3 linked regions of the Salinivibrio kushneri genome follow. The protein of the gene in region 1 interacts with the protein of each later gene in a pairwise test. Links are inferred from orthologs where the notes say so. Each region holds a gene or a part of one and is shown in the gene's direction. Other genes may lie near its edges. The genes, in order: N8M53_RS01980, ftsB and N8M53_RS04805.

Evidence for each region.
Region 2: the proteins of N8M53_RS01980 (region 1) and ftsB interact in binary tests that used the Escherichia coli proteins (3 or more experiments, as listed by UniProt). The link is inferred for Salinivibrio kushneri from one-to-one orthologs.
Region 3: the proteins of N8M53_RS01980 (region 1) and N8M53_RS04805 interact in binary tests that used the Escherichia coli proteins (3 or more experiments, as listed by UniProt). The link is inferred for Salinivibrio kushneri from one-to-one orthologs.

Annotation. Positions count from the first base shown.
Region 1 is NZ_CP114588.1:389,859-394,417, forward strand. The notes cover bases 1-2,853. They hold N8M53_RS01980 (cell division protein FtsQ/DivIB), read left to right. Parts: upstream 1-965; coding sequence 966-1,742; downstream 1,743-2,853. Other genes in these bases: murC (UDP-N-acetylmuramate--L-alanine ligase), read left to right, coding at 1-748; ftsA (cell division protein FtsA), read left to right, coding at 1,754-2,853. Also shown: more of ftsA, read left to right, coding at 2,854-3,010; cell division protein FtsZ, read left to right, coding at 3,044-4,219; lpxC (UDP-3-O-acyl-N-acetylglucosamine deacetylase), read left to right, coding at 4,337-4,559. UniProt on the Escherichia coli protein: Essential cell division protein. May link together the upstream cell division proteins, which are predominantly cytoplasmic, with the downstream cell division proteins, which are predominantly periplasmic. May control correct divisome assembly.
Region 2 is NZ_CP114588.1:536,182-540,618, forward strand. The notes cover bases 595-3,325. They hold ftsB (cell division protein FtsB), read left to right. Parts: upstream 595-1,686; coding sequence 1,687-1,965; downstream 1,966-3,325. Other genes in these bases: eno (phosphopyruvate hydratase), read left to right, coding at 595-1,529; ispD (2-C-methyl-D-erythritol 4-phosphate cytidylyltransferase), read left to right, coding at 2,095-2,724; ispF (2-C-methyl-D-erythritol 2,4-cyclodiphosphate synthase), read left to right, coding at 2,721-3,203; truD (tRNA pseudouridine(13) synthase TruD), read left to right, coding at 3,200-3,325. Outside these bases: N8M53_RS02635 (CTP synthase), read left to right, coding at 1-154; more of eno, read left to right, coding at 231-594; more of truD, read left to right, coding at 3,326-4,234; 5'/3'-nucleotidase SurE, read left to right, coding at 4,218-4,437. UniProt on the Escherichia coli protein: Essential cell division protein. May link together the upstream cell division proteins, which are predominantly cytoplasmic, with the downstream cell division proteins, which are predominantly periplasmic.
Region 3 is NZ_CP114588.1:982,396-987,457, forward strand. What follows is about bases 1,137-4,492. They hold N8M53_RS04805 (DNA translocase FtsK), read left to right. Parts: upstream 1,137-1,526; coding sequence 1,527-4,292; downstream 4,293-4,492. Other genes in these bases: lrp (leucine-responsive transcriptional regulator Lrp), read left to right, coding at 1,137-1,290; lolA (outer membrane lipoprotein chaperone LolA), read left to right, coding at 4,309-4,492. Also shown: ald (alanine dehydrogenase), read right to left, coding at 1-629; more of lrp, read left to right, coding at 796-1,136; more of lolA, read left to right, coding at 4,493-4,938; N8M53_RS04815 (replication-associated recombination protein A), read left to right, coding at 4,956-5,062. UniProt on the Escherichia coli protein: Essential cell division protein that coordinates cell division and chromosome segregation. The N-terminus is involved in assembly of the cell-division machinery.

The DNA of each region.
Region 1 (4,559 bases):
TGTGGTGCGTGAATTGATCCCCGCGATTGGGCGGCAAGTGATCACCTACGGGTTCTCGCACGATGCCGATGTATGTTTACATGATTACCATCAGCATGGGCAGTGCGGTGTGTTTAAAGTGACACGCCCTCATCGCCAAACGCTAACTATCCGTTTGAACACTCCTGGCCAACATAATGCGCTCAATGCGGCAGCAGCGATTGCGGTTGCAACCGAAGATGGTGTGGACGATGACGCAATCTTACGCGCCTTGGCCAATTTTGCTGGTACGGGTCGACGTTTCGATCAGCTCGGTGAGTTTGCGGTGGATGAGGGAACGGCCTTGCTGGTGGACGATTATGGTCATCACCCCAGTGAAGTGGACGTTACCATTAAAGCGGCGCGAGCAGGCTGGCAAGATCATCGTTTAGTGATGATTTTTCAGCCACACCGTTACAGCCGGACACGCGATCTTTATGATGACTTTGCCAATGTGTTGGAAAAAGTGGATGTGTTGCTGATGTTGGATGTGTACTCGGCGGGAGAAACGCCGATTGCAGGTGCTGACGGTAGAAGCTTATGTCGTAGCATTCGCGCGCGCGGTAAGCTGGATCCTATTTTTGTGCCTAATGCTGAGGCATTACCCTCTGCATTGGCCAACGTGCTGCAACCTAATGACTTGGTTTTAACACAAGGCGCGGGTGATATTGGTAAAGTGGCAAAAAATTTAGCGGCAAAGCAGCTAGACAAGGCTAAAATGGCGCAATAAATAGTAGCTGACGAGATAAAAATAGCGGTCAGTATCGGTTGTTGCGAGAACAAACATCGGTTTTTATCGTCTTTGTGGGAAAATGGCGCGCAATCGATCCCAGCTTAGTGATGAAAGTGCATCTTTGGGTTGGAGAGCGTCACGCAGGATCGCTATAATCATTCGGTTTTTTCGCTGTGAGTGTCAAGTCGCATCGACACAAGGCGATAAGATAGGTATGAGCATGGTCAATGCCCTGACACGCGTACAAACAGTGATAAAACTGGATCGGCAAAAAGGCGCGTCACTCGCGTTCCTGGTTGGGGTCATTACCCTAATGTTGCTGGGGATTGTCCGTGTGATTGATTGGATGAGTGATGAGCAGCAGCTCCCCTTGTCGCAACTGGTGATGGAAGGTGACCAAACACATGTCAGTGTTGATCAAGTTCGCCAAGCGGTGTTGTCAGGCGGCGAGCTAAAAAGCTTTATGCTGCAGGATGTGAATCGCATCCAAGCGAATATTGAGGCACTCCCGTGGGTGAAACAGGTTGCGGTAAGGAAACAGTGGCCCGATACCTTAAAGGTACATATTACTGAATACCAGGCTAGCGCGATTTGGAACGGGCAAAAATTGCTGACGCCAGCCGGGACGGTTTTCAATGGTGCCCCGCAAGATGTCGCCGATAAAAAGCTGGTGTCGTTACATGGCAATACCGGCACATCGGAAGAAGTCTTGCGAACGAGCCGAGAGCTCGAACGTAAATTACAGCGAATTGGCTTATCAATTCAGGCGTTATCACTGAACAAACGGCGCTCATGGCGCATTGTGACACGAGATGGCGTACGGATTGAGTTAGGGCGTAAAGCTCGACAAGAACGGCTGGCGCGACTGGTCAGTTTATACCCTCGGATAAAGGCGCAAGACAAAGCCATTGCTTATGTAGATTTGCGGTATGACACAGGGGCAGCGGTAGGCTGGAAAACAGAGGCAGACGACGCGAATAGCCAAAATTAAGAGATGGTTGAATGAATAAAACGACAGACAAGTCACTGATAGTTGGGCTCGATATCGGTACGTCCAAAGTGTCTACCTTGGTCAGTGAAGTGCTGCCAGATGGCACCATCAATGTGCTGGGTGTGGGCAGCAGCCCGTCGCGCGGTATGGATAAAGGTGGCGTGAACGACTTAGAGTCTGTGGTTAAATCTGTTCAGCGAGCGGTGAATGAAGCCGAGATGATGGCAGATTGCCAGATCAGCTCTGTCTATCTTTCTTTGTCAGGGAAGCATATTCACTGCCAAACTGAGAGAGGAATGGGGACAATATCGGACGAAGATGTTACCCAAGACGACATAGACAATGTGATTCATACCGCGAAGTCGGTCAAAATCAGTGATGAGCAGCGCGTGCTGCATGTGATCCCACAAGAATACAAAATTGATTATCAAGAAGGGATCAAAAATCCGCTCGGGTTATCCGGGGTAAGGATGGAAGCGAGTGTGCACCTCATCACATGTCACAATGACACCGCAAAAAATATTGAGAAAGCAGTCGAACGTTGTGGTCTTAGCGTTGATCAACTGATTTTCTCCGGGCTTTCAGCAAGCCATGCCGTGATCACACCGGATGAGCGAGAGTTGGGTGTCTGTGTCGTCGATATCGGTGGCGGCACCATGGACCTTGCTGTATGGACAGGAGGCGCCCTCCGCCATGCCGAGGTGATCCCTTATGCGGGCAATGTGATTACAAGTGATATCGCGTATGCCTTTGGCACACCGCTGGCCGATGCAGAAGACATTAAAGTGAAATATGGCTGTGCATTGAGTGAGCTGGTGAACAAGGACGCCAAAGTCAATGTCCCAAGTGTGGGAGGACGCCCATCAAGGACATTGCAGCGACAAACCTTGTCAGAGGTGATTGAGCCGCGTTGCTCAGAGCTCCTAGGATTGGTGAACCAAAAGCTGGTCGCTATCCAAGAGAAGTTGCGTAGCGATGGTGTTAAACATCAAATGGCAGCGGGGATTGTGCTCACTGGGGGTGCATCACAAATGCACGGCTTGGTTGAATGCGCAGAACGTGTTTTCCAAAACCAGGTGAGAGTGGGACAACCGGTGAATGTCACAGGATTGACCGACTACGTGCAAGCGCCTTGTTATGCAACCGCGGTTGGGCTTTTACACTACGGCAAAGAAAGCTTGCTGACAGAAACGAGTGAACCAGAACAAAAGCGGGCTGTGGCTAGCTGGATTAATAAGCTGAGTAGCTGGTTTAAGAAAGAATTTTAACCCTGATGCGAACAGGAAGGACGGAGAGAACTCATGTTTGAACCGATGATGGAAATGTCTGACGATGCGGTGATTAAGGTCGTCGGCATTGGCGGTGGCGGTGGTAACGCCGTTGAGCATATGGTGCGTGAGTCAATCGAAGGGGTTGACTTCATTAGCATTAACACGGATGCCCAAGCACTACGTAAAAGCAGCGTAGGTACGGTCATTCAAATTGGTGGTGACATCACTAAAGGCCTAGGTGCGGGGGCAAACCCACAAGTAGGCCGAGATTCTGCCCTTGAAGATCGCGATGCGATTAAAGCTGAGCTCGAAGGTGCCGATATGGTATTTATCGCAGCCGGAATGGGCGGTGGTACAGGGACAGGCGGCGCGCCGGTCATCGCGGAAATCGCGAAAGAGATGGGCATTCTGACCGTTGCTGTAGTGACCAAACCATTCAGCTTTGAAGGTAAGAAGCGATTAGCCTTTGCAGAGCAGGGTATCGAAGAGCTGTCAAAAAATGTTGACTCGCTGATCACGATCCCGAACGAAAAACTGCTCAAGGTGTTAGGTCGCGGGATCACCTTGCTCGATGCCTTTGCCAAAGCAAATGATGTGCTACGTAATGCTGTGCAAGGGATTGCTGAGTTGATCACTCGCCCAGGCCACATCAACGTCGACTTTGCTGACGTACGCACTGTGATGTCAGAAATGGGACACGCAATGATGGGTAGCGGCGTGGCAACCGGTGAAGACCGTGCCGAAGAAGCAGCAGAAATGGCGATTTCTAGCCCGCTTCTTGAAGATATCGATCTTGCTGGCGCGCGTGGTGTGCTGGTGAACATTACCGCAGGCTTTGATATGCGTCTTGATGAGTTTGAGACCGTGGGTAATACCGTCAAAGCGTTTGCATCAGACAATGCAACAGTGGTGATCGGTACATCGATGGATCCAGAGATGAGCGATGAGCTGCGTGTGACTGTGGTGGCAACCGGGATTGGTAATGAGCGCAAGCCAGATATCACCTTGGTCACCAATTCACAGTCTGGGCAAGCACAGGCAGAGCCGAAAAAGGCACAGCCTTTGCAAGAGAAACCACAGGCGGCAAGTGCAAACCCTGCGGCGAAAGAGCAGCCTGCTGCTGCATCATCGAATGCAGCACCAAAATCGCAGACCGAGCATGATTATCTCGATATTCCTGCGTTTTTGCGTAAACAAGCTGACTAATCGCAATTGCTTGGTTTGTAGCCAGTGATGTGCTACCATCACGCTCCCCTTGTCTAAGGTGACAGGGTAATGAGTGACGCAGAGCACACTTTTTTGAGAAAAAGTTGAGATAAGCCGATGATTAGACAGCGAACATTGAAAAGTATGGTCCAAACGACTGGTGTGGGTCTCCACTCTGGGCGTAAGGTTACGCTTACTCTGCGTCCGGCTCCTGCCAATACCGGTGTGATTTACCGTCGCACAGACATGGAGCCGCCGGTAGATTTTCCGGCTAACCCTGAGGATGTGCGCGACACCATGTTGTGCACCGCCTTAGTCAATGACGCGGGTGTTCGCATCT
Region 2 (4,437 bases), 150 kb from region 1 along the record:
TAAAAAGCTGGTGGAGATCATCGAGAATCCTGAGCACCCATGGTTTGTTGCGTGCCAGTTCCACCCAGAGTTCACGTCGACACCACGTGATGGCCACCCATTGTTTGCCGGGTTTGTTGCGGCAGCAGGCAAAAAACAGCGCGGTGAGCTATAAACGAGATTCGAGCGGTCGCCTGAACCTAGGCAGCCGCTTTTATTTTTAAAAACAATGACAGACGAGAGGAATCACAATGTCTAAGATCGTTAAAGTTCTAGGCCGTGAAATCATCGATTCACGCGGTAACCCAACCGTTGAAGCTGAAGTACACCTAGAAGGTGGCTTTGTCGGTATGGCGGCAGCACCTTCAGGTGCATCAACGGGTTCTCGCGAAGCGCTAGAACTGCGTGATGGTGACAAGTCACGTTTCATGGGTAAAGGCGTTCTAAAAGCGATTGAAGCGGTTAACGGCCCAATCGCAGAAGCCCTACAAGGTAAAGACGCGAAAGCCCAAGCCGATATCGACCAAGTGATGATCGATCTCGACGGTACCGATAACAAATCTAAGTTTGGTGCCAACGCTATCCTCGCGGTGTCTCTGGCCAACGCGAAAGCGGCTGCGGCTGCGAAAGGCATGCCTTTGTTTGAGCACATTGCTGAACTAAACGGCACTGCTGGTCAGTTCTCAATGCCTCTGCCAATGATGAACATCCTGAACGGTGGTGAGCACGCGGATAACAACGTTGATATCCAAGAGTTCATGATCCAGCCTGTGGGTGCGAAAACCCTGAAAGAAGCACTGCGCATCGGCGCGGAAGTATTCCATAACCTAGCAAAAGTACTGAAAGCCAAAGGCCTAAGCACTGCGGTAGGTGACGAAGGTGGTTTTGCGCCAAACCTAGAGTCAAACGCTGCGGCACTTGCTGCAATTAAAGAAGCGGTTGAGCAAGCAGGCTACGAGCTGGGCAAAGATATCACCCTCGCGATGGACTGTGCGGCGTCTGAGTTCTATGACAAAGAGCAAGGCATCTACAACATGAAGGGTGAAGGTAAAACCTTCTCGTCAGAAGAGTTTAACCACTACTTGGCGAAACTGGCTGAAGAGTACCCAATCGTGTCTATTGAAGACGGCCTGGACGAGTCTGACTGGGACGGCTTTAAGCACCAAACTGAGCTGCTGGGTGACAAGCTACAGCTAGTCGGTGATGACCTGTTCGTAACTAACACCAAGATCCTAAAAGAAGGTATCGACAAAGGTGTCGCGAACTCTATCTTGATCAAATTTAACCAAATCGGTTCTCTGACCGAAACCTTGGCGGCGATCAAGATGGCGAAAGATGCTGGTTACACTGCCGTGATTTCTCACCGTTCAGGTGAAACCGAAGACGCAACCATTGCTGACTTGGCGGTAGGTACAGCTGCAGGTCAAATCAAAACCGGTTCAATGAGCCGTTCTGACCGTGTTGCGAAGTACAACCAGCTCATCCGCATCGAAGATGCGTTGGGCGAAAAAGCACCGTTCAACGGTTTAAAAGAAGTGAAAGGCCAATAATCGGCACTTAAGCACCTTTTTGACCAAGCCGTCCCGTCTAACGGGGCGGCTTTTTTCATTGAGGAAAACCATGACACCAGCCAGCGGATCCGCTAGCCTATGCGGTTAGTTTATCAGGGTTTGAATACCTTGAGCCGATATTGGAAGGAGTACAGGTATGAGGCTGCTATCGGTTGCACTGTTTCTCACGCTGGTGTGGCTGCAGTACGAACTGTGGCTGGGTAAAAATGGCGTGACAGACTATTGGCAAATTGAAGCCAATGTCGCCGTACAGCAACAAGCCAACCAAAAACTCGTTAAGCGTAACCAGCAAATGTACGCAGAAATTGCGGATTTGAAGCGTGGGCAAGAAGCGATTGAAGAGCGCGCACGCAATGAGCTGGGCATGATAAAGCCGGACGAGACATTTTTCCGATTAGTCGATAAATCCCAGTAACTGTCAGCCGTTGACTGGCGGTACAACCAAAGAAGATAACTTGTGGTCGAACAATCTCCTTTGCAGCCCAACACTGCTTTACAGCCCGGAATAAGTGCCGTGGTACCAGCCGCAGGTGTTGGAAGCAGGATGCAAGCTAGCTGCCCGAAGCAATACCTCTCTTTAGCCGGCAAAATGTTGATTGAGCATACGGTTGAGCGGTTACTCTCTCATCCTGCCATTACTGATGTGATCATCGCCATTGGTGCTGACGATAGTTACTTTGCGCAAACAAACTTGAGTGAGCGTCCGAATGTCCATGTTGTCGTGGGAGGGGCGACCCGCGCTGCGTCTGTGCAAGCTGGGCTAAAGGTGGTCAACACACAGTGGGTAATGGTGCATGATGCCGCGCGTCCTTGTGTGTCGCATGCTGATATTGATGCCTTGATTGAACAGGCACAGTCTCACCCAGATGGCGCTTTGCTCGCCGCGCCTGTTCGAGACACCATGAAGCGTGCGGACGTGCGAGGACAGGTGGCCCATACGGTGGAGCGAGAGGCACTTTGGCATGCATTAACCCCGCAAATGTTTCTAACCCACCTGCTTACAAACGCCCTCGCGAAGGCCGGTGAGCAAGTGACGGATGAGGCGTCTGCCGTTGAAGCGCTCGGGGGGAAGCCGGTGTTGGTCCCTGCCAGTGCCAGCAACATTAAAGTCACTCACCCCGAGGATAAGTGGCTGGCCGAGTTTTACCTTTCACAACAAGAAGGCAAATCATGATTCGAATTGGACATGGGTTTGATGTACACAAATTTGGCGGAGACGGCCCTGTTATCATCGGCGGGGTTAGCGTGCCTTATGAACAAGGTTTGGTCGCGCACTCAGACGGTGACGTCGCGCTTCATGCCTTGTGTGATGCCCTGTTAGGCGCGATTGCAGCAGGCGATATCGGCCAGCACTTTCCCGATACCAGTGACGAATGGGAAGGGGCTGACAGCCGCATGCTTCTTCGCGATGTATACAGCAAAGTACGGCGCAAAGGCTACCGGCTTGGTAATGCTGACATTACTATTATCGCCCAAGCGCCGAAAATGGGTCCACATATCGACGCAATGCGTGAAGCCATTGCCAGCGATTTGTGCGTGACAATCGATGCAGTCAACGTCAAAGCAACCACCTCAGAGCGTCTCGGTTTTACCGGACGAAAAGAGGGCATTGCTTGTGAGGCTGTGGTGCTATTAAACAAAGAGGCTGTATGACGGACTTACTCGCGCCCTTGGCATATTTACATGGTCAACCGACCCAGTCTGGCACCTTGAAAGCGTCACCGGACGATTTTATTGTCTCAGAGGTACTTGGCTTTACCCCTTCAGGCCAAGGAGAGCACTTTTTGGTGCGGATAAAAAAGCGCGGAGAAAACACTAAGTACGTGGCCAATGAGTTGGCAAAAGCCTGTGGTGTTACCTCACGACAAGTGAGCTGGGCTGGGCTAAAAGACCGCCACGCTGTCACTGAGCAATGGTTCAGTGTTCACCTGCCAGGTAAAGCGGATCCGGATTTAACCGCGTTTGTCCAAAATCACCCAGGCGTCGTGAGTATTGAAGGGACAGCCCGCCATCAGCATAAGTTGCGTCCCGGCGATCTGACCGGCAATCAATTTACATTGTGTATTCGCGATCTTGACTCACCACAGGGTTTGCTGCCGCGGCTAGAGGCCATCGCAAAGCAGGGCGTACCTAATTATTTTGGTGCACAGCGCTTTGGGCGTGATGGCAACAATGTTGAGATGGCGCGTGCCTGGGGGCGTGGCGAGAAAAAAGTCCGTGACAAGAGCAAGCGTAGCTTTTACCTATCGGCGGCGCGATCGCTGCTGTTTAATCAGGTGGTGTCTGCACGGATAGAAGCGGGTGTCTTTGCTTCTACCCTGATTGGCGACTTGTGCTTTGATGAACAACAGCAACCGCATCTGGTTGAGCAAGAGGGCAGTTATCATTCTGGCATTACCGGTCCCTTAACTGGTGACAATGCGCTACCGACAGCGGCGCAAGCTCAGCAATTTGAGCAAGCGGTGGTAGACAAAGAGCCTGAATTACTCGCGGTGATTCGCGATAATCGCATGCGTCATGATCGCCGTTTGTTGTGTTTAGTGCCGCAGGCGATGGCCTGGACACACGATGCGGACACTTTAACCGTGAGTTTCTTTTTACCTGCAGGGGCCTTCGCCACCGCGGTGATGCGAGAGCTCGTCGTCGCAAGCCAACAAGGAGAACAGAATGCGAATATTGATTAGTAACGACGACGGTTATCACGCTCAAGGGATCCAAACCTTGACCAAGGCCTTATCGACCATTGCGGATGTGGTGGTGGCCGCGCCTGATCGCAATTGCTCAGGTGCGTCTAACTCACTGACGCTAGAAAATCCGTTGCGAGTGCGTGAGCTGGGTCCCCAGCGCTATGCAGTTCAAGGCACTCCCACTGACTCAGTCCATTTGG
Region 3 (5,062 bases), 590 kb from region 1 along the record:
TCTTCATCGAGGCGACGTAGGGTGTCGACATTTTTGTCGAGAATAGTCACGTCCGCGCGTAGGCCAACCGCCATACGTGCAGCGTTAGAGCCAACTACGCCACCGCCTAATACCACGATTTTCGCAGGCTCAACACCGGGCACACCGCTGAGCAGCATGCCTGAACCACCATGTGATTTCTCAAGCGCTTGTGCACCTGCTTGAATAGACATACGACCGGCAACCTCAGACATAGGCGCAAGTAGTGGCAATCGACCTTTAGAATCTGTTACCGTTTCGTAGGCAATACAGATGGCTTTACTTTTAATTAAGTCTTCTGTTTGCGGAAAATCTGGTGCAAGATGCAAATAGGTGAACAAAATCTGTCCTTCACGGAGCATCGCACGCTCAACGGCTTGTGGCTCTTTTACCTTGACGATCATTTCTGCTTTAGCAAAGACGTCAGCAGCAGTGGGAAGGATAGACGCGCCGGCGGCTTTATAGTCGTCGTCAGAGAAACCAATACCATTACCTGCGTTGGTCTCGATGTAGACAGAGTGGCCGTGAGAAATGAGCTCGCGAACACTCGCGGGTACCATACCAACGCGGTACTCATGGTTTTTGATTTCTTTTGGAACGCCAATGATCATGCTGTCACCTCTTGTTTATTCAGTGTTATCGGCTGGCTTGTTATTGATATTGTCAATTTTCAGGCTAGTATAAAGGCAATAAACCAGCATTTGATGCTGAAAATCATTTAGATGTTATTTAATTTGGTATATCTTTTTGCAAGGAAGTAACAAGGTGGAATAAAAAATGGTAGATACCAAAAAAAAGCCCTCCAAGGAATTGGACCGCATTGACCGCAACATCCTGAACGAGCTCCAAAAGGATGGGCGAGTCTCTAACGTTGAGTTATCAAAACGTGTTGGTCTTTCTCCTACCCCCTGTCTAGAACGTGTACGACGTCTTGAGCGTCAAGGTTATATCCTTGGCTATACAGCACTGCTTAACCCCCAGTATTTGGATGCATCACTGCTAGTGTTTGTCGAAATCACACTCAACCGCGGTGCGCCTGATGTGTTCGAGCAATTTAACAAAGCCGTGCAAACGCTTGAGGACATTCAAGAGTGCTCGTTAGTGTCAGGGGATTTTGATTACCTGCTTAAAACACGAGTAGCGGATATGTCGGCATATCGCAAGTTATTGGGTGAAACTTTGCTGCGTTTGCCTGGTGTGAATGACACTCGCACCTACGTGGTAATGGAAGAGGTCAAGCAGAGCAATCATCTGGTTATTCATACGCGATAGTCAGTGAGTTAAATGGGTGGTGCGGGGCAACTCCTATCAGAACGCAAGCCGAGCATTGTGCTCGGCTTATTTTTTGCTCGGATCACTGAGGATTGTGTGATATCTCGGTAAAGATTTATCGTAAACAGGCATCATGCCTGCTCTCATGGCATGAATGTGGTAAAGTCAGGACAATATGAGCAAGCCTCAAGATAGGATGAGGAATGCGGTTCAAGAACGGTATTAAACAGGTGATGATGGAGTTTTCTTTACGTCGGGAGCCCAAAGCAGCTCGTTCCAAAGTGCGTTTAGATGGTGTTCAGCGATTAAAAGAGTGTGGGTTTATCTTGGTGCTCGCGGCTGCCGTGTTTGCTATGGTGGCTTTATTGTCTTTTAATCCAGCCGACCCGTCTTGGTCGCAAACTGCTTGGCATGGTGATGTGCACAATGCCGCAGGCGCCATGGGCGCTTGGCTCGCCGATAGTCTTTTCTTCTCGTTTGGCATCTTAGCGTATCCGCTGCCGCCAGCGGTGATCCTCGGTGGTTGGGTATTTTTACGTCGCCGTGGTGACGACGAACCCATTAATTACACCATTATCGGTGCGCGCATATTAGGACTGTTCATCCTGTTTTTAACCAGCTGCTCGTTGGCCGATTTGAATTTTGACGATTTTTGGCATTTTTCCTCTGGTGGCGTGATGGGGGATGTCACCAACAGTTTGGCGCTGCCGCTATTTAATGTATTAGGCACGACCTTGATGATGCTGTTTGGCTGGGCGGCCGGTTTTACTCTCTTTACAGGGATCTCTTGGTTGACCATTGTTGATAACCTCGGCGCCATGACACTAAAAGGCGTCACCTGGACGGTGAATCGGATTCGCGGTGACGCACCCACCGAGCTAGGCATGCCAGACTCCGACACACACACCGCAGCCAATACATCTGAGCCGATGGAGCTCAGTGATTTACGTCGCTTGACACCGTCAGCGCCGGAGAAGGCGGAGAGTTCCGCCAACGATGAGCAGGCACAGAACAAGGCCGCGTCGCCTATTATCTTTGGTGGACAAGCGCGTTCGGCAACAGACTCGGATGTTGCCGACGATCAGGGCGCTACCGATAGCGATGATGCGCACCCCGAGGAACCGTCATTGGGGCAGTGGCACCTTGCTATCGAGCAGGAGGAGGAGCATGAAGAAGCTGCGCCTGTATCGTCTTCGCGCGTTGAGGTGGATACGCCACATCTTGATACTGGAACTGCTCCCTCCATTGAAACGGGCGAAGAGCCACCATCTGATGATCTGCACAGTGCACCAATCGCACCGAGCCAGCATCACGTCGACACAACCTATGGCAATCAAGATGGGCTGTCCGAGCTTGAGCGTGCAGAACAAGCGAGCAGTGGCGCGGATGAGGATGACGACCCCTTCCAAGAAACCATTCGCCAAGCGCAAAAAAATCAGCAGCAGGCAGCTGGACTGGATCACCCGTTCTTAGTCAAAGATGAGCCGGATTTACCCACACCGAAAGAACCTTTCCCGACCCTCGATCTGCTTGACCCCGCTCGCCACACCGCAGAGCAGGCGACGCGTGAAGAGCTCGAGAAGATTGCTCGCCTGGTCGAAGCACGACTGGAAGACTTTAAAGTCCAGGCGCGCGTGGTTGGCGTGTATCCAGGCCCAGTGATCACCCGTTTTGAGCTCGACTTGGCCCCTGGGGTCAAAGTCTCGCGCATTTCTGGCTTATCCAAAGACTTGGCGCGTGCTTTGTCGACCACGGCAGTGCGTGTGGTCGAAGTGATCCCAGGTAAACCCTATATTGGTCTTGAGCTCCCCAATGAGCACCGAGAAACGGTGTTTATGTCCGAAGTGATCGGTAGCGAGCGGTTTAAGAACAGCCACTCGCCTATTTCGGTGGTGCTGGGGAATGATATCGCGGGTGAAGCGATTATTACCGATTTGGGTAAGGCGCCACACATGCTGGTGGCGGGTACCACAGGCTCGGGTAAATCGGTGGGTGTGAACGTCATGTTGGTGAGCATGCTGTATAAAGCTTCACCGGAAGATGTGCGCTTTATTATGATAGATCCGAAAATGCTCGAGCTCTCGGTGTATGAGGGGATCCCACACCTGTTAACCGAGGTGGTGACTGACATGAAAGATGCGGGCAATGCCCTGCGTTGGTGTGTTGGCGAGATGGAACGTCGTTACAAGTTGATGTCGGCGCTAGGGGTGCGAAATTTAAAAGGCTTTAACGAGAAAGTAAAAGCCGCAGAAGCGGCGAATAATCCCATTCCCGATCCGCTTTGGAAGCCAGGTGACTCGATGGATGAGTCAGCGCCTAAGCTGGAAAAGCTGCCTTATATTGTGGTGGTCGTGGATGAATTCTCCGATCTGATGATGGTGGTGGGCAAAAAAGTGGAAGAGTTGATTGCGCGTCTGGCGCAAAAGGCTCGAGCCGCAGGTATTCATCTAGTGCTTGCCACCCAGCGTCCATCAGTGGATGTGATCACAGGCTTAATCAAAGCCAACATTCCAACGCGGATGGCGTTTACGGTGTCTACCAAGACAGATTCACGCACTATCCTCGACCAAGGTGGCGCAGAGTCGTTATTGGGGATGGGTGATATGCTCTTTATGCCTAATGGCTCCAACCATCCGATTCGTGTTCATGGTGCTTTTGTCAGTGATGAAGAGGTGCATCGCGTGGTAAACAATTGGAAAGCGCGTGGTAAGCCTCAGTACCTAGACGAAATAACCAAAGGGGATCAAGGCTCCGATAGCTTGTTGCCGGGTGAAGCGCCCTCAGGCGGAGATGGGGAAGAGCTGGACCAGCTTTTTGACCAAGTGGTTGAATTTGTCACCGAAAGCCGTCGAGGGTCTGTTTCTGGCGTACAGCGCCGATTCAAAATTGGCTACAACCGAGCGGCGCGGATCGTGGAACAACTGGAAGCACACGGTGTCGTAAGCTCACCAGGCCATAACGGTAATCGCGAAGTCATCGCGCCACCGCCACCCAAAGATTGATCGAATGGAAGGTTTCATGACTCGATTCTCTGCTATCCGCCACCTAATGGTGGTGCTGTCTCTACTTTTTGCATTGTCGGTGCAGGCGAAAACGCAGGCGCAACAACACCTGATGGAACGGTTGAGTCAGGTTGACGCGTTCAGTGCGCAGTTTTCCCAAACAGTGCAAAGCCCGGAAGGAGAGGTGATTCATCAAGCAAAAGGGCGGTTGGCGATTCAGCGGCCAAACTTGTTTAACTGGACCACGACCTCTCCCGACGAAACCATCATGATTTCTGATGGCGATACGCTTTGGTACTACAGCCCATTTGTTGAGCAAGTGACCGCGATGTGGTTGGAGGATGCGACGGCACAAACGCCGTTTGTATTGCTGACACGCAATCAGCCCAGTGATTGGCAGGCGTATCGAATCACCCAAGAGGCTGATACCTTTACCTTAACGCCAAAAACCACAGGCACGATTGGCGAATTTGAAGTCACGGTGAAACCGGATGGTACCTTGACCGGCTTTACCGTGGTTGAGCAAGATGGGCAACAGAGCCAGTTCTCGCTGAGTCAATTTAGCCGACAAGCACCGGCGTCAGACCTGTTTTCGTTTACGCCACCAGACTCAGTGATGGTCGACGATCAGCGCCAACCAAGATAATTGCCTCGGAGGTGACTGTGTCGACCTTACCGCTTGACTTTGCAGATGATTTTCGCCCATTGGCCGCACGCATGCGGCCTATTACGCTTGATCAGTACATCGGTCAGCGTCACCTTCTCGCTGA